4 regions of the Undibacterium sp. genome follow, and region 1 is predicted to be linked to each of the others. Evidence: predicted binding sites of a transcription regulator. Region 1 holds the regulator's gene; each other region holds the start of a gene.
What was found. The regulator sigma-54, encoded in region 1, starts transcription at its own class of promoters, with help from an activator protein. The targets are predictions, from matches to a motif close to TGGCANGNAANCTGCTTT.

Region 2: the regulator sigma-54 is predicted to act here: its motif matches at 3,948-3,965, upstream of nirB (nitrite reductase large subunit NirB).
Region 3: the regulator sigma-54 is predicted to act here: its motif matches at 3,637-3,654, upstream of Q8K39_RS16175 (circularly permuted type 2 ATP-grasp protein).
Region 4: the regulator sigma-54 is predicted to act here: its motif matches at 3,234-3,251, upstream of Q8K39_RS23670 (CmpA/NrtA family ABC transporter substrate-binding protein).

Annotation. Positions count from the first base shown of each region.
Region 1 covers NZ_JAUXQE010000018.1:19,411-25,653, forward strand. Annotated here, with positions in the region: gene Q8K39_RS08690 (monovalent cation:proton antiporter family protein) at 1-274, opposite strand, end outside; gene Q8K39_RS08695 (SIS domain-containing protein) at 388-1,428, shown strand; gene Q8K39_RS08700 (HAD family hydrolase) at 1,428-1,958, shown strand; gene lptC (LPS export ABC transporter periplasmic protein LptC) at 1,955-2,599, shown strand; gene lptA (lipopolysaccharide transport periplasmic protein LptA) at 2,620-3,183, shown strand; gene lptB (LPS export ABC transporter ATP-binding protein) at 3,185-3,937, shown strand; gene Q8K39_RS08720 (RNA polymerase factor sigma-54) at 3,949-5,439, shown strand; gene hpf (ribosome hibernation-promoting factor, HPF/YfiA family) at 5,547-5,894, shown strand.
Region 2 covers NZ_JAUXQE010000010.1:222,734-228,976, reverse strand. Annotated here, with positions in the region: gene Q8K39_RS06665 (nitrate reductase) at 1-1,050, opposite strand, end outside; gene nirD (nitrite reductase small subunit NirD) at 1,119-1,463, opposite strand; gene nirB (nitrite reductase large subunit NirB) at 1,488-3,917, opposite strand; gene Q8K39_RS06650 (hypothetical protein) at 4,022-4,192, opposite strand; gene Q8K39_RS06645 (hypothetical protein) at 4,210-4,506, shown strand; gene Q8K39_RS06640 (histidine kinase) at 4,567-5,661, shown strand; gene Q8K39_RS06635 (sensor histidine kinase) at 5,669-6,243, shown strand, end outside.
Region 3 covers NZ_JAUXQE010000032.1:21,822-28,064, reverse strand. Annotated here, with positions in the region: gene Q8K39_RS16190 (proteasome-type protease) at 1-284, opposite strand, end outside; gene Q8K39_RS16185 (transglutaminase family protein) at 389-1,195, opposite strand; gene Q8K39_RS16180 (alpha-E domain-containing protein) at 1,208-2,158, opposite strand; gene Q8K39_RS16175 (circularly permuted type 2 ATP-grasp protein) at 2,173-3,603, opposite strand; gene Q8K39_RS16170 (BON domain-containing protein) at 4,436-4,852, shown strand; gene Q8K39_RS16165 (hypothetical protein) at 4,912-5,430, shown strand; gene Q8K39_RS16160 (catalase) at 5,696-6,243, shown strand, end outside.
Region 4 covers NZ_JAUXQE010000043.1:111,269-117,511, reverse strand. Annotated here, with positions in the region: gene ybaK (Cys-tRNA(Pro) deacylase) at 1-8, shown strand, start outside; gene plsY (glycerol-3-phosphate 1-O-acyltransferase PlsY) at 108-737, shown strand; gene Q8K39_RS23685 (cache domain-containing protein) at 806-1,267, shown strand; gene tsaD (tRNA (adenosine(37)-N6)-threonylcarbamoyltransferase complex transferase subunit TsaD) at 1,288-2,316, opposite strand; gene Q8K39_RS23675 (ANTAR domain-containing response regulator) at 2,459-3,127, shown strand; gene Q8K39_RS23670 (CmpA/NrtA family ABC transporter substrate-binding protein) at 3,519-4,688, shown strand; gene ntrB (nitrate ABC transporter permease) at 4,698-5,597, shown strand; gene Q8K39_RS23660 (ABC transporter ATP-binding protein) at 5,600-6,243, shown strand, end outside.

The DNA of each region.
Region 1 (6,243 bases):
CCTGCGCCATACCCAGGCCAAATACGGCCTTGCGCATGGCCATGAGCTTGGACAGGGAAAATTCCAGGCCTATGGAAAACATCAGGAACACCACGCCGAACTCAGCCAGTTCATGGGTAACCGCACCGTCTTCAGCCACCCCCAAGCCATGCGGGCCGATGAGAATGCCGACCACCAGATAACCCAACATGGGCGGCAGTTGCAGCATGCGGAAGGCGACCACGCCCAAGACGGCAGCAGCCAGCAGTAAAAGTGTAGTATCCAGACCTGTCATGTTGTCTATTATTGCCGATTTATCGCCTTGCTATCCTGCTTTTGGGCAAACATAATTCATTACGTTACAACTGGCAAAGTTTTTGCTTTGAGGATTTCGTTTATACTTCCGACATGAATGAACTGAATGCACCTTTAACTTTTAAACAACAACCCACGACAGACGCCGCTGCCATAGCAAAGCGCGCCCTGAAACTGGCCTGTGAAACCTTGCAAATCGAGGCTGATGCCCTGCTTGCCCTGCAAAAACGCCTGGGCAATGGCGATGCAGCCGGGTTTACCCAAGCGGTCAGCATGTTGTTGGCATGCCACGGTAGGGTCGTGGTTTCTGGCATAGGCAAGTCAGGTCATATTGCACGCAAGATTGCGGCGACCTTTGCCTCTACCGGAACGCCGTCGTTTTTTGTCCATCCCGCGGAAGCCGCTCACGGCGACCTGGGCATGGTGACGCCGCAGGATGTGTTTATCGCCATCTCTTACTCCGGCGAAGCCTCAGAGCTGATGTCCATCCTGCCCATCATCAAACGCCTGGGCGTGAAACTGATCGCCATGACAGGCAACCCGGAATCCAGCCTGGGCAAGCTGGCCGATATTCATTTGAACCTGCATGTGGACAAAGAAGCCTGCCCGCTGAACCTGGCACCAACGGCCAGCACCACGGTCACGCTGGCACTGGGCGATGCCTTGGCGGTGGCAGTGTTGGATGCGCGCGGCTTTCGAGAAGAAGACTTTGCCCGTTCCCACCCAGGCGGTTCACTGGGCCGTCGTCTGCTGACGCATGTCAGGGATGTCATGCGCGTTGATGATGCCATACCGCAAGTCGGCCCGGAAACCAGCCTGAAAACTGCGCTACTGGAAATCACCAAAAAGGGCATGGCGATGACGGCCGTGGTGGATGAGCACCAGCATGTGCTGGGCATTTTCACCGATGGTGACTTGCGCCGCCTGATGGATGGCACGCGTGACTTTACCCAGTTGCGCATAGCCGACGTCATGAATCACGCACCGCGTCGCATACGCCCTGAACAATTGGCGGTGGAAGCTGTCGAAGTCATGGAAACTTACCGCATCAACCAGTTGCTGGTCGCAGACGACAGCGGCAAACTGGTGGGTGCCTTGCATATACATGACCTGACCAGGGCCAAGGTGATTTAATGGATAAAGCGACAGCAATAGCAAGGGCCAGCAAGGTCAAATTGATGATTTTTGATGTGGACGGCATCTTGACCGATGGCAGCCTGTATTTTGGCCCCGATGGTGAAATGATGAAGTGCTTCAATGTGCTGGATGGCCAGGGCATCAAACTCCTGCAACAGGCAGGCATCATCACGGCCATCATCAGTGCGCGGCAATCGGCCATCGTCAGCAAGCGTGCTGCGGATCTTGGTATCAGCCATGTCAGCCAGGGCATCCATGACAAGAAGAGTGCATTCCTTGAACTGCTGGCCAAGCTGGATATCCCGGCACAAGAATGCGGTTTTATCGGCGACGATGTGATTGATTTGCCGATACTGACAAGAGTTGGCTTTGCTGCCAGCGTACCAAATGCCCATGCTGAAGTTCAGCGGCGCGTGCTATACATTACCAATGCCACCGGCGGCCAGGGGGCAGCGCGCGAAGTATGCGACTTTATCCTGCGGGCACAAGGCAAATATGAACAGGCTTTGCAAGCATATCTGACATGAAATCCCACCTGACCATAGACCGCTTCCGCATCTGGCTGGCCGTGATCCTGCTGGGCGTGATCACCATGGGCACCATCTGGGTCATGGAAGTCATACGTCGCAATGCCGACGATGAACAAAACCGCAGTTCAGCCAGATCAGCGCCAGATTATTATGTAGAAAAATTTAATTTCATACGTCTGTCAAATAATGGCAAGGCCAACTACCACATCACTGGTGACAACTTGGTGCATTTGCCTCGCAATGACAGCATAGAAATCCGCAACCCGCAAATCAATAGCTTTGATCAGGGTCGCCCACCTCTACATCTGCGTGCTGACCTCGCGGTAGTGGCACAAAAATCATCGTTGATCACACCCAGGCGTGATCATGACGAAGTTCATTTGTACGACCATGTCAGCATGGAAAGGCCAGAGGGTTTAAGTTCTCAATTTGTCCGCGTAGAATCGGATTATCTATTGCTATTGCCAGATGAAGATATTGTCAGAACCGACAAACCCATCTCTATCACCACAGGTAAATCAACATCGACGGCAACCGGCATGCTGGCCAATAATTCGACGCAACATCTGGCACTGCTGAGCAAAGTCCGCATACAGCTTAAAAAGCGTGAAACTGCTCCGGCAAGCACACTCAAATAATTCAGAAAGCAATCATGCATATGAAAAATACTCCATTCTCTCTCGTACGCTTTGCCAGCCTCGCGCTTCTTGGCCTGGCTTGCGCCTCTGCCCATGCAGAAAAAGCCGACAGCAACAAGGAAACTATCATCGAAGCCGGTTATGGCGAGAGTGATGGCAAAACCAGCGTGCGCAGATTGTCCAAGGGCGTTTCCCTGATGCGTGGCACGCTGGTAGTCAAAGCCGAGAACGCCGTTGTCACAGAAGCCCCGAATGGTGACCAGTTCGTCGTCCTGACTGGTGGCAGCAACCGCAAAGTCAGTTTCCGCCAGAAACGCGACGGCGGCCCTGACCTGTGGGTGGATGGCGAGGCAGACCGCGCGGAATACAACCAGAGTACAGAAATCGTCAAATTCATTTCCAAGGCCAAGGTGCGCTATCTGGAAGGCAAAAAAGTCACCCAGGAACAAGAGGGTGAATACTTGTCTTATGATAGCAAGAATGACTTTTTCATCGGCACCAACTCGACCAGTGGCCAGCATGTGGATGGCTCGGGCAGTTTGAAAATCATCCTGCAACCAAAACCAGAAAAGCAGGCTAATTAAGATGACAGCAAAGTCCAGTACCTTGCTCGTCAAGGGATTGCAAAAACGTTATGGTGCACGCCAGGTGGTGCGCGATGTATCCCTGCTCTTGAAAAGCGGCGAAGTAGTTGGTTTGCTGGGTCCGAATGGTGCCGGCAAAACCACCTCCTTCTACATGATCGTAGGCTTGGTACCTTCAGATGCGGGTGACATCACGATTGATGATGTGAATATCTCTCAATTGCCCATCCATGAGCGTGCCGTACTTGGCTTATCTTATTTGCCACAGGAGGCTTCGGTATTCCGCAAGCTGACTGTCGAAGACAATATCCGCGCCGTACTGGAATTGCAAAAAGACAGCGACGGGAAATTTCTTGGCACCAAAAAAATAGAAGAAAGACTGGATGCCCTGCTGGCCGATTTGCAAATTGAAAAAATACGCGAAAGCCAGGCATTATCTCTCTCGGGTGGTGAACGCCGCCGTGTGGAAATTGCCCGCGCACTGGCCACTAATCCACGCTTTGTCTTGCTGGATGAACCTTTTGCCGGTGTTGACCCTATCGCCGTCATAGAGATTCAACGTATAGTGCGCTTTCTCAAGGAGCGAGGCATAGGTGTACTGATTACCGATCATAATGTGCGCGAAACACTGGGCATTTGTGATCACGCCTATATCATAAATCAAGGCGCGGTACTTGCCAGCGGCAAGCCTGACGACATTATCCAAAATGAATCTGTACGTCGCGTTTATCTCGGAGAACACTTCCGGATGTGACGGGAATCATCATGAAACAAAGCCTGCAACTACGTACCTCACAACATCTGGCCTTAACGCCGCAATTGCAGCAATCAATACGATTATTGCAGTTATCCACTTTGGAATTGCATCAGGAGCTGGAGACGCTGCTGACCGATAACCCAATGCTGGAACGCGTGGACGATCCCCTCGATCATGCCGTGCGCCTGCTGGCTGACGGTGCCATCAATACCAGCAGCACTTCTGCCGATGCTGGCATGGAAGCACCAACACAAAGAGAAGAAACCGATAAATCCGCCGAACCTGCGGCGGCTGATGCCGAAACCGTCATCAGCAACGACAGCACTACCTCCAGCGAAGAAGACTGGGGCTTTGATGACGTGCAGCATGGCAGCAAGTCTGGTGATGATGAAGATGGGCGCCCGCAACTGGGTGCCGCCCACATCACTCTGCGTGAACATTTGCTGGAGCAAATGCGCCTGAACTTGCGCGAACCGCGTGACCGCGCTCTGGTCGAATTGATGATCGATGCGCTGGACAGCAATGGCTACCTGACCGAAACCCTGGACGAAATACATGCAAGTCTGCCACTGGAACTTGCCGTCGAGCCAGAAGAACTTGGTTTTGCCCTGAACATGCTGCAAAGCTTTGACCCGGCAGGTGTCGGCGCACGCAGCCCATCTGAATGCCTGGCCCTGCAAATCAGGCGTATGCCCAAAGTGGCTTTTGTCACACGCAGGCTGGCATTGCAAATTGTTGAAACACAACTGAGTTTATTTGCACAAAGAGATTTCACCAAACTCAAGAAAATTCTTGATTGCGACGATGAAGATTTGCGCGATGCACAAACCGTCATCAGGCTTTGCCAGCCCCGGCCAGGCATTGCCTTTGCGGTTGATGAATCAGATTATGTGGTGCCAGATGTGATCGTCAGAAAATCGGACAATGGCTGGCAAGTCATGCTGAATCAGGACGTGATGCCCAGGCTGCGGGTCAGCAGCATGTATGCCAATATCATGAAGCAAAACCGCGGTGAGGCTGGGCTGGGCACACAATTGCAGGAAGCACGCTGGCTGATAAAGAATATGCGGCAACGTTTCGACACTATTTTGCGCGTTGCACAAGCGATAGTTGAAAGACAACGCAATTTTTTCACCCACGGTGCTGTTGCCATGCGCCCCCTTGTTTTGCGCGAAATTGCTGATACACTAGGATTACACGAGAGCACTATCTCACGTGTAACAACTCAAAAATACATGTTGACCCCACATGGCATGTTTGAGTTGAAGTATTTTTTCGGCAGCCATGTCGCGACGGAAACAGGGGGTGAAGCATCTTCCACCGCGATACGTGCACTCATCAAGCAGCTGATAGGAGCAGAAGACCAGAAAAGCCCACTCTCTGATAGCAAAATTGCAGACATGCTGGGTGAACAGGGCATGGTAATTGCCCGACGGACAGTTGCCAAATACCGTGAAGCCCTCAAAATCCCCCCAGTGAGTTTGCGTAAATCTTTGTAAGTAGTCCTTGTAATCACGGTTTGAATTGCTATATATGATTTAGCTCAAAGCAAATAAAGGCCAAGAGCGTATCGTTACAGCAAGTAACATCACTATAGGAGCACAGTATGAATCTCACCATCAGTGGACACCACGTCGAAGTAACTCCTGCAATTCGTGAATATGTACATACCAAACTAGAACGTATCAGGCGGCATTTCGACCAGGTCATTGATATCGCCGTCATCCTGACGGTGGACAAGCTCCGGGAAAAGGATAAACGACACAAAGCCGACATTAACCTGCATATCAGCGGTAAAGATATCCATGTTGAAAGTTTGGCGCATGATCTGTATGCAGCAATTGATGCACTGGTAGACAAACTGGATCGCCAGGTCATCAAGCATAAAGACAAGATCCAGGACCATCAGCACGACGCTATCAAGCACATACCTGATCCGGCATCGGCTTCATAAGACCCCAGTCCTTACCCGAACAGGGTTGCGGACATCCAAAACAAGGACGCTAGAAGGCGTCCTTTTTGTTGGGTGAGTGGTTTGAAATAAATAATATCTTTTAATTATTCCAATCGATTGCTCTGTGACAATCCGTGCACGCATTAACCGTCATTCCAGCATGCTTTTGGCTGGAATCCAGTGGCGTTTAAGGCATGCCATACTTTGATTAAAACAATTACACTTCATGGATACAAGCCGGGTCTCGGCCCGGCAGCCGAAATACTTTCTTTGCGTCGCCAAAGAACGTATTCAAAGAAAGGCGACCCAGGCGTAGCCGCCCCTTCGGGGTGCCCGTTTGTGCAGTACA
Region 2 (6,243 bases), on a different contig from region 1:
ACCGACTTCACGCCCGCCCATGGCGTTTGGCTGCCCGGTCAAGGAAAACGGCCCGGCACCCGGCTTGCCGATTTGATGGGTAGCCAGATGCAAATTGATCAGCGCCGCATTTTTTGCAGTACCGGCAGATGATTGATTGAGCCCCTGGCAATACAGCGACAGGCTGGCTTTGGATTGTCCAAACCAGCGCGCCGCTTGCACCAGATCGACTTCCTTGATGCCGCAGGTCTTGGCGACAGCTGCAGGTGTGTAGTCACGCACGGTTTGCTTGAGTTCTGCAAACCCCTCGGTATGTTCCTGGATATAGGCCAGATCGATCAAGTCTTCCCACAGGCACAGATGCAACATGCCATTGAAAAGGGCAACATCGGTGCCAGGCAAGATAGGCAGGAACAGATCTGCTTCACGCGCGGTATCAGTACGGCGCGGATCGGCAACAATCACTTTCAGGTTTGGATTTTTTTCCCTGGCCTGTTCCAGTTGGCGATATAAAACCGGATGGGCATAGGCCATGTTGGAACCGACAATAAAAATGACTTCCGCCAGGTCTATGTCTTCATAGCATGTGGGCGGAGCATCAGCACCCAGAGTTTGCTTGTAGCCAGCCACCGCACTGGACATACACAGACGCGAGTTGCTATCGATATTATTGGTGCCGATCAAACCTTTGGCAAGTTTGTTGAAGACGTAATAATCTTCGGTCAGCAATTGACCAGAAATATAAAATGCCACACTGTCCGGGCCATGTGCCCTGATGGTGTCAGCAAACTTGCCCGCCATGCTGGCGATGACGGTATCCCAGCCACTGCGCTGGCGCGATACTTCACGTCCGGCGACTGGATCGCGCATTTCTGGATAAAGTGCCCTGACCTGCTGCTGTATTTTCGCATCAGCCGACAGATGTAAGGTACTGCCCTTGCTGCACAGACGGCCAAAATTGGCTGGGTGATCCGGGTCACCACGTACCCCTGTAACCTGCCCGCCTTCGCTTTCAATTACTACACCGCAACCAACGCCGCAATAACAACAGGTAGATTTGGTTTCAGTCATACATGCCTTTTTCAAGTGCAAGCTGCTGCAATTTAGACTGCAGCGGCCCGGCTTATTATCCTTCGACTTTATGCCTCTACTGCCAGTGTCGATAATTCATTTGCATCAAGATAGACCTGATCTGCTTCCACTTTCAAGCTGAATTTTTGGGTACAGCCCTCATCTGGAGAAATCGCACAACCCGTGGGTAACTCTATATTCCAGTTATGCAAGGGGCAGGCCACTCTTTCGCCAAAGACGATGCCTTGTGATAAAGGGCCTCCTTTGTGCGGGCATTTATCCAGCAGGGCGAACACCTTGTTTTCACTATTCCTGAAGATAGCCACATCCGGCTTGGCTGCACGTGCAACCACGCGCGCGCCCAATACGGGGATATCATCAACGCGACAAATAACTTGCCATTCCTGACTCATGTTTTTTCCTCTCAAAAAATGGCGTTATGCTGGCAAGCGTTCAAACTGGCGGGTGTCGACCTGAGCTTTTTCTGGTTCATGCCATGGATCAGATTCACCTTCCAGCGCAAACAGCAGATGCTGATACAGGTCTTTGCGACGACCATGGTCTTCCAGGATAATCTTCTTCACATAATCAAGACCGACGCGGGCGAGGTAATGCACAGTGCGTTCCAGATACCATCCTTCTTCCCTATATAACTGCAGGAACGCACCGGTGTATTCCATGACCTCTTCATGGGTTTTCAGTTTGACCAGGAATTGTGCGACTTCGGTTTTGATACCGCCATTGCCGCCGACATAAATTTCCCAGCCAGAATCAACACCAATCACACCAACGTCTTTGATACCTGCCTCTGCGCAATTTCGCGGGCAACCGGACACGGCCAGTTTGACCTTGTGCGGCGCATACATGCGTGCCAGTTCACGTTCCAGTTGTTGTCCCATGAGGGTGGAATTTTGCGTACCGAAACGGCACCATTCACTGCCCACACAAGTTTTCACGGTACGCAGACCCTTGGCATAAGCCAGGCCGGATGGCATGCCCAGATCTTGCCAAACAGCGCGCAAGTCTTCTTTCTTCACGCCCAGCAAGTCGATACGCTGACCACCAGTGACCTTGACTGTCGGTATCTTGAATTTATCGACGACATCGGCAATCCTGCGCAATTCGCTGGCATTGGTCTCGCCGCCCCACATACGCGGGATGACGGAGTACGTACCATCTTTCTGTATATTCGCATGGGAACGCTCATTGATGAAGCGTGATTGTGGATCATCCTTGGCTTCACGTGGCCATGTAGAAATCAGATAATAATTGATGGCCGGGCGGCAGCTGGAGCAACCGTTAGGTGTGCGCCATTCCATGAATTCCTGTACACCTGATACTGTCAACAGCTTGTTGGCCTTGATGGCATCACGCACTTGCTGATGGCTATGATCAGTACAAGCGCACATGGGTTTGACTTTAGAGGCAGTCGAATAATCACCACCCGCAGTGAACATGATGATCTGCTCTACCAAGCCAGTACAGGAGCCGCAAGATGCCGATGCCTTGGTATGCTTGCGCACATCATCCAGCGTGAACAGGCCTTTTTCCTTGATAGCCTTGACGATCGTACCTTTGCAGACACCATTACAGCCGCAGACCTCGGCCTCGTCCGGCATGGCGGCAGCCTTGGTGTGGCCTTCATGGCCGACGTCACCTGTATTTGATTCACCAAACATCAGGGAATCACGAATTTCTGAAATATTCTTGCCTTCGCGCAGCAGCTTGAAATACCAGCTGCCATCGACGGTATCGCCATACAGGCAGGCACCGATGAGCTTGTCGTCTTTCACCACCAGCTTCTTGTAGACGCCACCTATGGGATCGGACAAGATAATTTCTTCAGTGTCTTTGCCGCCCATGAATTCACCAGCAGAAAACAGATCGATACCTGTCACTTTCAGTTTGGTGGAGGTGACTGAACCCTGGTAACGGCCTATGCCAAAATTCGCCAGGTGATTGGCGCAAACCTTGGCCATTTCAAACAAAGGTGCAACCAGACCATACACTGTGCCGCGATGATTGACGCATTCGCCTACAGAGTAAATGCGCGGGTCATAGGTCTGCATGGTGTCATTGACAGTAATGCCGCGATTGCAGTACAGGCCAGCAGATTCAGCCAGCGCAGTATTGGGGCGTATGCCAACTGCCATGACGATCAGTTGCGCAGGGATTTCCAGTCCATCTGTAAAGCGTATGGATTTCACATGACCAGCATCATCTCCAATGATGGCTTCGGTATTTTTTTCAAGCAGGAAGTTCAGGCCCCGGTCTTCCAGGGATTTTTGCAGCATCTTGCCAGCAACGGGATCAAGCTGACGCTCCATCAACCAGCCTGGCAAATGCACGACAGAGACGCTCATGCCACGCATTTTCAAGCCATTGGCGGCTTCCAGGCCCAGCAGACCACCACCAATAACGACAGCATGCGTATGCTTTTCGGCTGCGTCTATCATGGCATTGGTGTCATGAATATCGCGGTAGGCAATCACGCCCTTGAGGTCCTTGCCAGGCACAGGCAGCATGAAAGGTGTGGAGCCTGTCGCCAGCAACAGACGGTCGTATTCGGTCTGGGTGCCATCTTCGGCGATCACCAGGCGACGTGCCCTGTCTATCTTGACGATTTTCTTGCCCAGGTGCAGCGTGATATTATTTTCTTCATACCAGTCCACATCATTAAGCATGATGTCTTTGATGGTTTGCTCGCCTGCCAATACAGGTGATAGCAGGATGCGGTTGTAATTGGCATAAGGTTCTGCACCAAATACGGTAATGTCATACAGGTCGGGCGCGATCTTGATTAATTCTTCCAGGGTACGCACACCTGCCATACCATTCCCTACCATCACTAGCTTGAGTTTCTTCATGGCTGCTCCTTTGCTTGTCTCCGCAGACTCTAAGCAAGAGCAATGCCAGTTCAATTTTCCGAGAGGGCAGTGCACCCTGTTTTTATCAACCTGCACCAATTTGACTAAGCATAAATATGGTTTTCGCTATAAAAAACTGACAATTCTCTAGGTGGCGACGAGGCTGATGCCACTTCTTGAAGCAAGCCCGCAAAATCCTCACTACCGTCATACAAAATCCAGCCATTCTGGTGCATTACGTCATTGAAACCAGATAACGCACGTTTTTCGCGCATGAAAGATAGCCGGCCGAATGAGCAGTAGTACGCTTATATCCTCTGGATATCTCCCCCGGATCGAAGAAACTACCTGTATTGCCTGTCAACCTGGCAATCTGGCAGTCTTGCCCATTGTCGCCAATGTGCTGATGTTGTTGATGTTGTTGATGTTGCAGATACCGATAGCAGGCCAGGCCCCATTTCATCCCGGCTTTTACCAAATTGATCCCTACTTGCTGGGATACACTGTGAATTTGTGCAATAGTCAGCAACACCTCTATGGAACTGGCAAATCATTCCTGCTTTATGAATTGCAGATATGCCACGCATAAAGCAAAATAAGCGTCGAGCCAGACGACCCGGATGACCATGCATTACATCTTGCACTATCCATGATGCCCCAAAAAAAATGGAAACTTCCTGACTGGAAGCATTTTCTCTTCATCCTGCTGGCATGGATGCTGGTTATTTTCTTCTTCAGCCTTGCCGAATATGTAGATTCTATTAAAGCAAACAAACCTGCCGAGTTTAGTACTTTGTTGAAGTTCAGTGCGATGTCATTCTTAAGTTACATCCTGCTGAGTACCATCCTTCTGATCATCTTCGAAAATTTGCCCAGCCGCTGGCTGACTGCAACACATTTATTGATCATCTACGTGCTGATGATAGGCATCTTTCTGCCGCTGGAAGTTTGCTATGAAATTAGCACCAATTATCTTTTTGCAAGAAAAAAAACTCCTCCATCTGTTTTGCAGATGTTGACAAACATGGCTGCCATGGGGTGGTGGTTATTGGGTTTTCAAGCCAGTGTTGCTTATTTCATGCAAGTTGCGGCTACTCTCTGGCAGCGCAGCCAGGAACAAGCCAGGCGTACCCAGGAATTACGTCAAAAAAATCTGATGCTGCGCCTGTCTCTGATGGAGTGTCAACTTGAACCTTATTTCCTGCTCAGCTCGCTAGACGGCATAGGAAATCTTATCCGGGTAGCAGAGCGCAGTCTTGCGACCACGGCCCTGGCCCGCCTTAGTGATTTACTGCGCTATGTCCTGCGCTTTAGCGGGGATGAAAAACCATCAATGGCTGACGAATTAGGTTTTGCAAAAGCCTACCTGAGTTTGCAAGAATTACGCCATGGCCAGTATCTGCAAGTCAAATGGACATTATCTGAGTATCACTGGTGCACCGTTTCTTGCCCTCCTTTATTGCTACATGCAATACTGGACCTGGCCCTGCATTGGTCAGTCATGTTTCAACAAAAAAACCATCTCTTGCAAGCGAACCTGAGGAAAAATGCCGGCATGATTCTGTTTCACGTCAGCCTCGCACTGGAGACTGCAATAGCGGAACCCGATATGACACAAATCGCCGCTATCAGGGAGAGGTTGGATATCCTGTATGCAGGTATGGCCAGTCTTGAGATGACGCAAAATAATGCGCAAATCGATCTCAGTATGTGCATTCCGGCTGGGGAGTATCAGGATGGATAAGCAGCCCATGCGTATCATCACAAACTCTGTACGGAAAATCCACGGTGATAAGCCTGGCAACAAGGCCATTTACCTTACTTTGGCATTTACATTGTTGATCTGGTTATTGATTGCCAGCCTGCATTGCCTGGCTTTTTACAAAGACACATTGCGTACCCGCCCAGATGCGAAGATGTCTTTTGAGTACATCACCATACTGCCTGGATATATTCTATTGGCTGCAATCAGCTGCGGCTTCGCCATCGCGTTCTCAACAAAAAATGAGAACTGGCCGAGCAGCAAAGACATGCTGCTTTCAGCATGCCTGACTATAGTACTGGGGCTTCCGGTACTGTCTGGCCTTGCGGTTTTCATGGATACAACACTCAATCATCCTGCCTACACCATGCAAGCAGCCCTCAGCAAGCGCCCTGGCTTTTTCTACTTCACCGATGCCGCTTTGTTACTGTTCTCCTATCTGATGCAAGCCGCCTATGCATTCTGGCTAAAAAGTCAGGCAGAAAATCTGGCCTATATTCAGCAAAACAATGAGAGTCTGGCATTGCGACTGCGCCTTTTGCAGGGTCAGCTAAAACCCCACTT
Region 3 (6,243 bases), on a different contig from region 1:
TGGATAGTACGTACAGCTTCGCCCAGTATGCGGGCGGCTTCATACATATTTGGCGCAGTCCAGATGCTATTGCCTTTGGCGTCTATGTGATCGGAGACCAGTTGACGTATGGATTGCGAAATCGACAAATTACCTGCCGTCATCAGCACCATGGTGCGGTCGCCAGGGTTTTCAAATACCGACATCTTGCGGAAAGTACCCACATGATCAACGCCTGCATTGGTGCGTGAATCAGAAAGAAACACCAGCCCGGCGTCCAGGCGCATGCCAACACAGTAAGTCATAGTACGGATTCTTGATCTATCGAAACACTTATTCTACCTGAAAGCGGGACGCTGAAATACGCTTGTCATATTGGATTGCCAACAGGGCAATGCCTCAACGTCACTCAACGTGGCGTTACTTGCACAGTGACACTCAAAGTCTCCAGCCCGCCGCCACGGCGCACTCCCCGCACAGGCGCAGCAGAATCATAATCGCGGCCTATCGCCAAACGGCAATAAGCATCCGTCATCAAGGCGGCATGGGTGGCATCGACGCTGACCCAGCCGCTATAGTCGCTGTCTTCTACCCAGGCATCCACCCAGGCGTGGCTGTCGGCGTGGCCGGTTGATTCAGGGTCGATATAGCCAGAAACATAACGTGCCGGTATGCCGCGTGCATGGCAACAGGCCAGCATGATATGGGCATGGTCCTGGCAGACACCGCGACCCAGTTGCAAGGCATCGCTGGCGCTGGTCGTGACGATGGTTGCACCAGACTGGTACTCGACTGCACCACGAATGTGCGTCGCCAGGTTTAATAGTGCAGCCGTTGTGGTCTTGCCGCTGTCCGGTAAATGCTGGAGTGCAAAGTCCATGATCGCTGGTACTGGTTCAGTCAACCTGGTTGGTACGGTAAATACCAGTGGTGAAAATGTGTCCGGGTCAGTGATGCGTCCCTGGTAAGGATTCGTTAACTCAACCACGCCCTCGGCAATAATCGCAACCTCATGGTGCTGGCCGGTGATGGTCAGCGTATGTGAGGGATTGCCATAGGCATCAATATAGGCATGGCGCTGCCCTGCAGTCTTGATCTGCCAGGAGATCGCATGTTGATGCAGTTCGGCACGCGGCGTCAGGCGCAATTGCTGTATGGTGTAAGTCACCGGGGCCGAATATCGATAGATGGTCTCGTGACGTATAAAAAGTTGCATGATATGGTTTTCTCAAGCTGCCAGCGGCACCAGGAAATCGCGGCTGACGCGATTACCCAGGTCAAAAATGTTTTCCAGGAAGCGCGTCAGATTGTCATGCAAACCTTCTGCCAAAATCTCTTCAATGCGGGCAAATTGCAATTCTGCATGCAGCTTACCAGCAAAACGCTCAGTGTCGGCAGACACATCATTACGTACCTCTTTCAGGTTGGCGACCACTTCGTCCATACAGGCCAGCAAGGAACGTGGCATATCACCACGCAGCATCAGCAATTCTGCCACCCGCTCAGGCGTGATGACATCGCGGTAGACCTTGCGGTAAATCTCAAAGCCGGACACTGAGCGCAGCAGCGCCGCCCAGTAATAAAAATCCCTTTGCAGGCTGTCATTGCCGCGCCCGTTTTCCTTGGCACCGTGGAACTTCACGTCCAGTATCCGTGCCGTATTATCAGCGCGCTCGATGAAAGTGCCCAGACGGATAAAGTGCACAGCCTCGTCCTTGAGCATGGTGCCCAGCGTAACGCCACGTGACAGATGCGAGCGGTACTTGACCCATTCAAAAAACTGGCTGGGGTCGTTTTCCAGTATCGTGTGCGACAAATTATCTTGCATGTCCAGCCAGGTGGCATTCTGGGTTTCCCACACCTCGGTTGTCAGCGTACCGCGCACTGCACGTGCATTCTCACGCGCTTCTTTCAGGCAGGAGGCAATGGAGGACGGGTTCATCGGGTCCCTGACCATGAAGTCCAGCACATCCTTCTTCGTCAGCAAACCATATTGATGGTCAAAGGCAGATTGCAATTCAGAGATACCCAGCATGGCCCGCCAGCCGCGCTCAGCATCTTCAGCAGACTGTGGCAACATTGAGGTCTGGATATTCACATCCAGCATACGGGCAGTGTTTTCAGCACGCTCGGTATAGCGCGCCATCCAGAACAAATGATCAGCGGTACGGCTTAGCATATCTCTCTCCCGACTTAATTTTCTAATATCCAGGTGTCTTTCGTCCCGCCACCCTGTGAAGAATTCACCACCAGCGAACCCTCCTGCAAGGCCACCCGCGTCAGGCCTCCTGGCACCATGGAGATGGTCTTGCCAGACAAGACAAAGGGCCGCAAATCAATATGGCGCGGGGCGATGCCGTTCTCAACAAAGGTCGGGCAGGCCGACAATGCCAGGGTAGGCTGGGCAATATAACCATCGGGCTTGGCCAGCAAACGCTGGCGAAAATCTTCTATCTGCGCCTTGGTCGAAGCCGGGCCCACCAGCATGCCATAGCCGCCAGCGCCATGCACTTCTTTGACCACCAGATCACCCAGATTCGCGAGCGTATAAGACAAGTCCTCGGGCTTGCGGCACTGGTAAGTCGGCACGTTATTCAAGATAGGCTCTTCCGTCAGGTAAAACTTGACCATGTCCGGCACAAATGGATAGATCGATTTATCATCTGCCACGCCTGTGCCTATCGCATTCGCCAGCGTCACGCGGCCAGCGCGATAGACTGACAGCAAGCCCGGCACACCCAGAGAAGAGTCAGGGCGGAAAGCCAGCGGATCAAGAAAATCATCATCAATACGGCGGTAAATCACATCCACCCGCTTGGGGCCACGCGTAGTGCGCATGAAGACCGCATTGTCATTCACAAACAAATCCTGGCCCTCGACCAGTTCCACACCCATTTGCTGGGCCAGGAAGGCATGCTCAAAATAGGCTGAGTTATACATGCCCGGTGTCATGACGACTACGGTAGGGTTATCCACTCCCATAGGCGCAACTGAGCGCAGGTTATCCAGCAGCATGTCAGGATAATGATCAACCGGCGCAATCTTGTTACGCGCAAACAGCTCAGGGAAAAGCCGCATCATCATCTTGCGGTCTTCCAGCATATAAGACACGCCAGATGGCACACGCAAATTGTCTTCCAGCACGTAGAATTCTCCCTCGCCAGCCCGCACAATATCCACACCAGCAATATGGGCATAAATGTCAGAAGCGACTGAAATACCCTGCATTTCAGGCCGATATTGGGCATTTTTATAGATTTGCTCAGCCGGGATGATGCCCGCCTTGATGATATTCTGGTCGTGATAAATATCATGAATGAACATGTTCAGCGCCTGCACCCGCTGCGCCAGTCCCTTTTGCAACTGCGCCCACTCACCCGCATGGATAATGCGCGGGATAATGTCAAACGGGATCAGCCGCTCCGTACCCGCATCATCGCCATACACGGCGAAGGTAATCCCCACCCGGCGAAAGCTCAGGTCAGCCTCGGCCCGCTTGCGCTTCAACCTCTCGGCGGGCTGCTGCGCCAGCCAGTTGCAAAACTCGCGGTAATGTTCCCGCGTCAATTCTCCGCCCTGCGCACCGGCATCATAGGCGTGCATTTCATTGAAAAACTTGGCCATGTTCTAGTCTCTTGGTTACGGTTCCAATACAGCATATCAAGAAACGTGCCAGATCACATTGTGGCTAACCGTAGCGTGGTTTTTTTGTTGTTCTCAAACGATGGAAAATGAATGTCTTCTATTTTGGTGCGACATCAAGGTGGCTATATTGACAATAGTATAATACTCATTTTCATCAAGGCTCAGCTGAAAAGGCATGGGATCATACATAAGTATCAGAGGCTGCCTTGCAAATGCTCGCGATAGTCCACTAGCTGAAAGAATACAAGGGCCGAAAATTTTTGTTGTGTTCTTCCATATTTTAAATGCATGTCGTCACTGCAATACACAGAACATCTTGTTGTTGGCTGAGCGCAGGCAGGTTTCTATTTTTCGTTGAACAATGGAAACCAAATAAAATTTCTCTTGATAACTATCCTGAAAAGACAAACTGCTTGTGTACTTTCTCAATCGCACCAGCAGTGCAGAAAAATGATGGCATCTATAGTTCAGAAGAGCTGTCGCAATAAATAGAATTCAGCACATTAAACACCGGACAATAGCAACTTGATTGGTAAGAGAAATCTGACTGCCAGTCAGCGTTCAGGCAACATTCCATCCCACTACTTGAACGACTGCTTCATTGCCCATGGCATTTGAAATAAGCGTCCGTGCGGCAATCTTTTTGTCAAGGAATGGCGCCAATAATATCTGAAGTTCGGGTCGGTTTTCTGACGCATGCAAATTCTATGTGCATGATTTTTCTTGCGTGTGACCTACCGCACAGATGCAGCGGACTAATTTTCTTAATCTATCGCTACTTGTCCGCAACGGACTTAATCAGGAGAGATGAATGGGACGGATACTTAATCGGATGGGGGTTGTCTCGCTATTGTGTTTTGTCGCGATGCCAGTTACAGGACTTGCAGCGGACCCGGTTCCTCCAGTGGTTACTGAGGGCAAGAGCGCATCGAATGTCGATAATTCGGCGATCAATAGCCGTGACAAATATGCCGGGAATAAGACACCAGAAGATCAATTCACTACGCAAGACGATCGCACTCTTCTTGCCGCAGTCAGGCGCTCGGTCGTGCATGACAAATCGCTGTCTTTGATGGCGCATAACATCAAGATTATGGTGGATACAGGCAATGTTACTTTACGCGGCCCGGTAAAAACTGCAGATGAAAAATTGAAAGTCGAAAAAATTGTCCAGGCTGTCAAAGGTGTGAGTTCCATTAATAATTCACTGGATGTTAAAACCAACTGAGCTTGGGTAAGTATGCCAAGCAAGTAATGCCAGCAATTAAATTTTTCTAAGGAATACAAATGAAAACCGCAATCTACTGTATCGCAACAAATCGTGTTCAGGCAGAAACTATTGTCGATAATTTGAAACTTGCAGGATTTCCCAGCGGTGATATCTCAGTCTTGTTTCCTGACCAGACTGGTACACGTGATTTTGCACACGAGCAAAATACCAAATTGCCTGAGGGTGCTGCCACTGGGGGGGCGGCTGGTATGGGGGTAGGTGCAATATTGGGCTGGTTGACAGGTATAGGTACGCTGGCAATCCCTGGCGTGGGGCCTTTCATCGCTGCAGGACCTATCATGGCCGCCTTGAGTGGTGCTGCATTGGTGGGCGCTGCCGGGGGCATCATAGGCGGCCTGGTCGGTATGGGCATCCCTGAATATGAAGCAAAACTGTATGACGGGAAGATTCGCGGTGGCAATGTTCTAATCTCAGTTCATACCGATAATTCTGATCAGGCCAATATCGCAAAAGACATCTACAAAAAAGCGGAAGCCGAGGATATCAAGTCAACATCCGAGGCAAGTGTTTCTTGACTTCTTGTAAGAGCAATAGGAAATTTTTATTGCAAGAGCGGACTGCGAAAAGCAGTCCGCTTTTTTTAAACCTGAAACGAAAAGTCCCGAAAAAAATCATAGAAAATAATACGTAATTTCTATGTAATCTTTGATCTGTATGTGTGCTTCCGAACAAATGATTACGTTATTTTGGTCTATCGTCAAAGTAGTAAAAATTAAGCGTTCATCTGATCAATGCCTGATTTTCATCGCGTCTAAATCGATCCTTTGTAGAATGCCTATCATGTCTAAAACTAACACGAGCATAGCCCCAGCCGAAATCAAGGCTGCAAAAAATCTGACGACAAGCTTGATTGGCAATGGGGGGGAACTACATCAGATTGCTGGGAAAACTGATCCAGAATTGACGACCAATCAAGGTCTCGTCATTGCAGATAATCAAAATTCCCTGAAAGCCAGTGTCAAAGGACCGACGCTGCTGGAAGATTTCATCTTAAGAGAGAAAATTACCCATTTCGATCATGAACGTATACCTGAGCGTATCGTGCATGCGCGTGGTACTGGCGCGCATGGGTATTTTGAGTTGACGCATTCGCTGGAAAAATATACCACGGCTAAAGTCCTGACTGAAGTTGGCCTCAAAACACCGGTATTTACACGCATTTCTACAGTAGCTGGTGGCTCTGGTTCTGCTGATACACCCAGGGATGTACGCGGCTTTGCAGTCAAATTTTATACATCCGAAGGTAATTGGGATCTGGTAGGCAATAACATTCCAATTTTTTTTATCCAGGATGCCATTAAATTTCCTGATCTTATCCATGCCGTAAA
Region 4 (6,243 bases), on a different contig from region 1:
ATGAATAGCATATCGCTTGGTCTCTGTTCCAAGAATTTTGTCCGGCTAGTCATTTCTGGTACTCGCCTGGCGTATACTTGCCGGGCATTTATGAATGAAGGAATAAGATGAATACAATTCTGGCTGCAGTCGCAGCTTATCTGATCGGTTCTTTGTCATTTGCTGTCGTCGTCAGCAAATTGTTTGGATTGGCTGATCCGCGTACGTATGGCTCAAAAAATCCCGGTGCTACCAATGTGCTGCGCAGCGGGAATAAGGCCGCAGCCGTGTTGACCTTGCTGGGTGATGCATTCAAAGGCTGGCTGGCGGTATGGCTGGCGATGAGGTTTGAGGACCAGTTTCAACTCGGCGACAGTGGTGTCGCCATTGTTGCACTGGCCGTATTTATCGGCCATTTGTGGCCCGTGTTTTTCAAATTTGTCGGTGGCAAAGGGGTTGCGACTGCTGCGGGTGTCCTGATCGGTATCGATATCTGGCTGGGCGTGGCGACTCTGGCGACCTGGATGATCGTTGCATTTGCTTTTCGCTATTCTTCACTTGCCGCTTTGATCGCATCGATTTTTGCGCCTTTTTACTATGGTTTGCTGTTTGGTCCGGATGTAAAAATGCTGGCTGTAGCTATCATGAGTGGCTTATTGGTGTACCGACATAGCCAAAACATAGCCAACCTCATCGCAGGCAAGGAAAGCCGTTTGGGCAGCAAAAAGGCTGCAGCAAAAGACGAAAAGAAAAAATAAATCTAGATTATTTTGCAACTCCCAATTATGATGAAAATATCATTTTTTCATCATTATTGGGAGGGCATATGTTGAAGCAATTTGTCAAACTGTGGATAGCCAGTTTTTTGTTACTGGCTTCCTTAAGCCTTTCAAGCTGGGCTGCAGATCATGGTAGTGCCATTGAAGCCAAAGCCATGGTGCAAAAAGCCCTTGATGCCATGAAAAAAAACGGTATTGACGCGACCATCACTGAAATCAACAAGCGCGATGGTCAATATATGGACCGCGACTTGTATGTCGTCGTGTATGACATGAATGGCAAAAATCTCGCCCACCTGAATCCCAAAATGGTAGGCAAGGAGATGATAGATCTGACTGATGTCGATGGCAAATTCTTTATACGCGAGCGTATAGAATTAGTGAAAGCCAAGGGCAAGGCCTGGCAGGATTATAAATTCGTTAACCCTGTCAGCAAACAGATCGAGCCTAAATCCATGTATGTGGAAAAATTCGAGAATGTGATTGTTGGCTGCGGTATCTATAAATAGACGGGCAGCCTGAGTCCTGATCAGGCGGCGACCAACTCCTGAAGCGGCCAGCGCGGCCTGACATTGAAACCATAATCCCGCGTTGCGAGATCGGGATTGTTTTTTAAACGCATGGCACCCGCAAAGGCAATCATCGCGCCATTGTCGGTACAAAATTCCAGCTCAGGGTAGTACACCTTAAAACGCTTCTTCGCTGCCGCTGCATTCAAAGACGCGCGCAATTGCAGGTTGGCACCTACACCGCCAGCAATGACCAGACGCTTCAGGCCACTTTCCTTCATCGCAGTCGTGCACTTGGCCGTCAGCACGGCGACGATGGCATCGACAAAGCCACGCGCAATATTGGCTTTATCCTGCTCACAGATATTCGCGGGTTGATTTTTGACGACCGTCAGTACCGCTGTCTTCAAGCCAGAGAAGCTGAAGTTCAAGTCTTTCGAATGCAGCATGGGGCGCGGGAATTGGTAGGCTGCCGGATCACCAAATTCTGCCATGCGTGAAATCGCCGGGCCGCCAGGGTAAGACAGGCCCAGCAATTTGGCTGATTTGTCAAAAGCTTCACCGGCAGCATCGTCCAGGGTTTCGCCCAGCAATTGATAGCGACCAACGCCATCAACACGCATCAATTGGGTATGTCCGCCGGATACCAGCAGGGCGATGAAAGGGAATTCAGGTGGCTGGCTGGCCAATAAGGGGGACAGCAGATGACCTTCCAGATGGTGGACGCCCAGCACGGGTTTATCCAGCGCCATTCCCAGACCACATGCCACTGAAGCACCGACCAGGAGTGCACCCGCCAGGCCTGGCCCCTGGGTATAGGCAATCGCATCAATGGCTTGCTTATTGAGGTTTGCCTTGCTCAGAACTTCGGTGAGCAAGGGTAGGGCACGGCGTATGTGATCGCGTGAGGCCAGTTCTGGCACGACGCCGCCATATTCCTGATGCATGGCGATTTGTGAGTGAAGGGCATGTGCAAGCAGGCCACGCTCTGTGTCGTACAGGGCAAGACCGGTTTCGTCACAGGAGGATTCAACGCCGAGAACTATCATGTTTGTTTCTACATAGAGGGTGTAAGTCATTGCACCTGCGAGCAAGAACGCAATACGTGGTTTCTTTACATGCCAGGACCGAAGATTGGAGCGATTCTTGCTAAGACTCGTATAACGTAATTATATCTGGCATGGGCCATCAATGCGCAGCAAAGCAAATAATAACAATGCGATAACATTAACTTCTCCCAGTCTGCGGATTGTGGTTGTGAATACCGTTATCCAGAGCGAGGATGAATTGCTTGAGGACGCTCAGGCGCAATTGGCGCGTTCGCGCGCCTTGCGTATAGGCTTGTTGCAAGCGGGTTATAACATCATCGCCGTCATTCCCGGTGACATGTATATGAGTGAGCGCATCGCCCAGTTGCAGCCCGACATGATCATCATTGACGCCGAATCTGATTCGCGGGATGTACTCGAACACATGGTCATGCTGACCCGCGATGCCCCACGTCCCATCGTCTTGTTTACTGAAGACGGTAGCCAAACCAATATGGCGGCCGCCATGGAAGCCGGGGTTTCTGCCTATGTGGTTGCTGGCTTGCAGTCGGAACGTATCAAGCCTGTGCTGGATGTTGCGATGGCACGCTTCAATGCCGATCAAAAGCTGCGCAGCGAATTATCTGATACCAAGGCCAAGCTGCAAGAGCGCAAGACGATAGAGCGCGCCAAGGGTTTGTTGATGGAGCGTCATCATTTGTCGGAGAACGAGGCATATCAAAAAATGCGCAAGCAAGCCATGGAAAAAAACCTCAAGCTGGTTGATCTGGCGCAGCGCATGCTTGATGTGGCTGATTTGCTGGGCGGCTGAGCCAGACTTGTGCGTGTTAATGGTGCATTGCGTCATTTGGGTGCGAGATTTCGAGGAACTTTGTTCCTCGGGGCTGGCCAAGGGATACAAATCTAGTTGATTTAGTTGGCACGGCAATTGCTAAACCAAAAGCAGTGCCAAAGTTGGTGCTAACGAACAAAGTGAGTCTGACTAACGGCGGTCACCTCATCAGACAAAGGTGTCTTTCCATACGGTTTTACCGTTGTGGGACGATACCTTTTTTCATTATGGATACCACTTACGCTGGAGTGCAGACATGTCGAATCAGGAAACTTCTATCAATCTCAGCAAGACGCAGGAAGAAAATGAACCGAATTTCAAACGTCGCAGTTTCTTGCAAACTGCTGCACTGGCAAGTGGAGCAGGCATCATGGGCTTGAGTACAGGTGGAGTATGGGCAGCAGGTTCAGATAAACCAGAAAAAGAAGAAGTACATATCGGCTTTATTCCGCTTACTGATTGCGCATCCGTGGTGATGGCATCGGTACTCGGCTTTGATAAAAAATACGGTATCAAGATTATCCCCAGCAAAGAATCTTCATGGGCCAGTGTGCGTGACAAGCTGGTCAATGGTGAACTGGATGCCGCCCATGTCTTGTATGGCCTGATATACGGCGTGCAACTGGGTGTAGGCGGGAATAAAAAAGACATGGCTGTGTTAATGACGCTGAATAATAACGGCCAGGCCATTACCCTGTCTAAAAAACTGGCCGACAAAGGTGCGGTTGATGGCGCAGGCTTGGCCAAGCTCATGCAAACCGATAAACGTGAATATACTTTTGCGCAGACCTTCCCCACAGGCACTCATGCCATGTGGCTTTATTATTGGCTGGCTGCACATGGCATTAATCCCATGAAAGACGCCAAGGTTATTACTGTGCCGCCACCACAAATGGTGGCGAATATGCGGGTCGGGAATATGGATGGCTATTGCGTGGGTGAACCCTGGAATCACAGGGCGATCGCTGATGGCATAGGCATTACTGCAGCGACGACACAAGATATCTGGAAAGACCATCCTGAAAAAGTATTGGGTACCACTTCGGAATTCGTACAGAAGTATCCGAATACTGCACGCGCAGTTGTGGCAGCGATACTCGATGCCAGCCGCTGGATAGATGCGTCCTTGTCCAACAAGAGCAAGATGGCAGAAACCATTGCGGATAAATCCTATGTGAATACCTCTGTCGATGTCATCAATCAGCGTATTTTGGGACGCTATCAAAATGGCCTGGGCAAGACCTGGGACGATCCGAACTACATGAAGTTCTTTAACGATGGTGCTGTGAATTTCCCTTATCTGTCGGACGGCATGTGGTTCCTGACCCAGCACAGACGCTGGGGTCTGCTGAAGGCCGATCCGGATTATCTGGCGGTGGCAAAGGCAGTCAACCGTATCGACGTTTACAAGGATGCAGCGACCATGGCCAAAGTATCGGTACCAAAAGATCCCATGCGCAGCAGCAAGTTCATGGACGGTACGGTCTGGGATGGCAAGAATCCGGCTGCCTATGCAGCTTCTTTCAAAATCAAGGCATAAGGAGTCGTGATGAATACCTTGGTACATGGAGCAATATCTGCAAAAGACGATACCGCCAGCGCAACAGCAACAGGGACGGAAGTAAAAGTGATAAAGGCAATCAAACCCAAAGCCGAAAAAAAACCACGCTCTTTCCGGCCTTTTTTTCTGAGTGTGTTGCCGCCTTTTTTTGGCATAGGCATGCTGATACTGATATGGGAAATCATTGCGCTAAAGAATGCGACTTTCCCTTCACCATGGGTGACTTTACAGGAAGCCATCAAGGTATTTTCTGATCCCTTTTACCAAAAGGGACCAAATGACCAGGGCATAGGCTGGAATATTTATGCCTCTCTGAAGCGCGTGGCAGTCGGCTTTGGCCTGGCTGCGGCAGTGGGTATACCGCTGGGCTTTTTGATAGGCCGTTTCAAGTTTTTATCCGGCATGTTTAATCCCATCATCAGTCTCCTAAAACCAGTTTCACCGCTGGCATGGCTGCCTATCGGTTTGCTGGTATTCAAGTCGGCCCACCCGGCGGCGATCTGGTCTATTTTTATATGCTCGATCTGGCCCATGATCATCAATACAGCGATCGGTGTACAGCGTGTGCCGCAAGATTATATGAATGTCGCCCGTGTGTTGAATTTGTCTGAATGGAAAATCATTACCCGCATCTTACTACCTTCAGTGTTGCCATATATGTTGACCGGTGTCCGGTTGGCGATAGGTACGGCATGGTTGGTCATTGTCGCTGCTGAAATGCTGACGGGTGGTGTGGGTATAGGTTTTTGGGTGTGGGATGAATGGAATAATCTGAACGTTCCGCACATCATTATTGCCATTGTCGTCATTGGCCTGGTGGGGCTGATACTGGAACAAATACTGGTGGCAATAGCACGCGCCTTTACTTACGAAGATGTGGGGACATGATCATGAATGAAAGCGACAACAAGTACCTGCAGATCAATCAGGTTGAAATGATCTTCAATACCAAGAAGGGTAGTTTTCATGCGCTGCGCGATATCAATTTGAATGTCAAAAAGGGCGAGTTCATTACCTTGATAGGTCATTCTGGTTGCGGTAAATCGACGCTGTTGAATTTGCTTGCTGGCTTGACGACGGCCAGTTCTGGAACCTTGTTGTGTGCCAACAGGGAAATTTCTGGTCCATCACCAGAACGTGGCGTGGTGTTCCAGAACCATTCTTTATTGCCCTGGCTGACTTGCTACGAAAATGTTTTTCTGGCAGTAGAGCGTGTGTTTGGCGCGACGGAGAATGGCACGAAACTGCAAAAGCGTACCATGCAAGCATTGTCACTAGTAGGTTTGACGCATGCAGAAAGAAAACGTCCGAATGAAATTTCTGGAGGCATGAAGCAACGTGTGGGCATCGCCCGCGCACTGGCGATAGAGCCAAAAGTTTTATTGATGGATGAACCATTCGGCGCTCTCGATGCGCTGACGCGTGCGCACTTGCAAGATGAATTGCTGAAGATTGTCGCAAAGACTCAATCAACCGTGGTCATGGTCACGCATGATGTGGATGAGGCAGTCTTGCTTTCTGACCGAATCGTCAT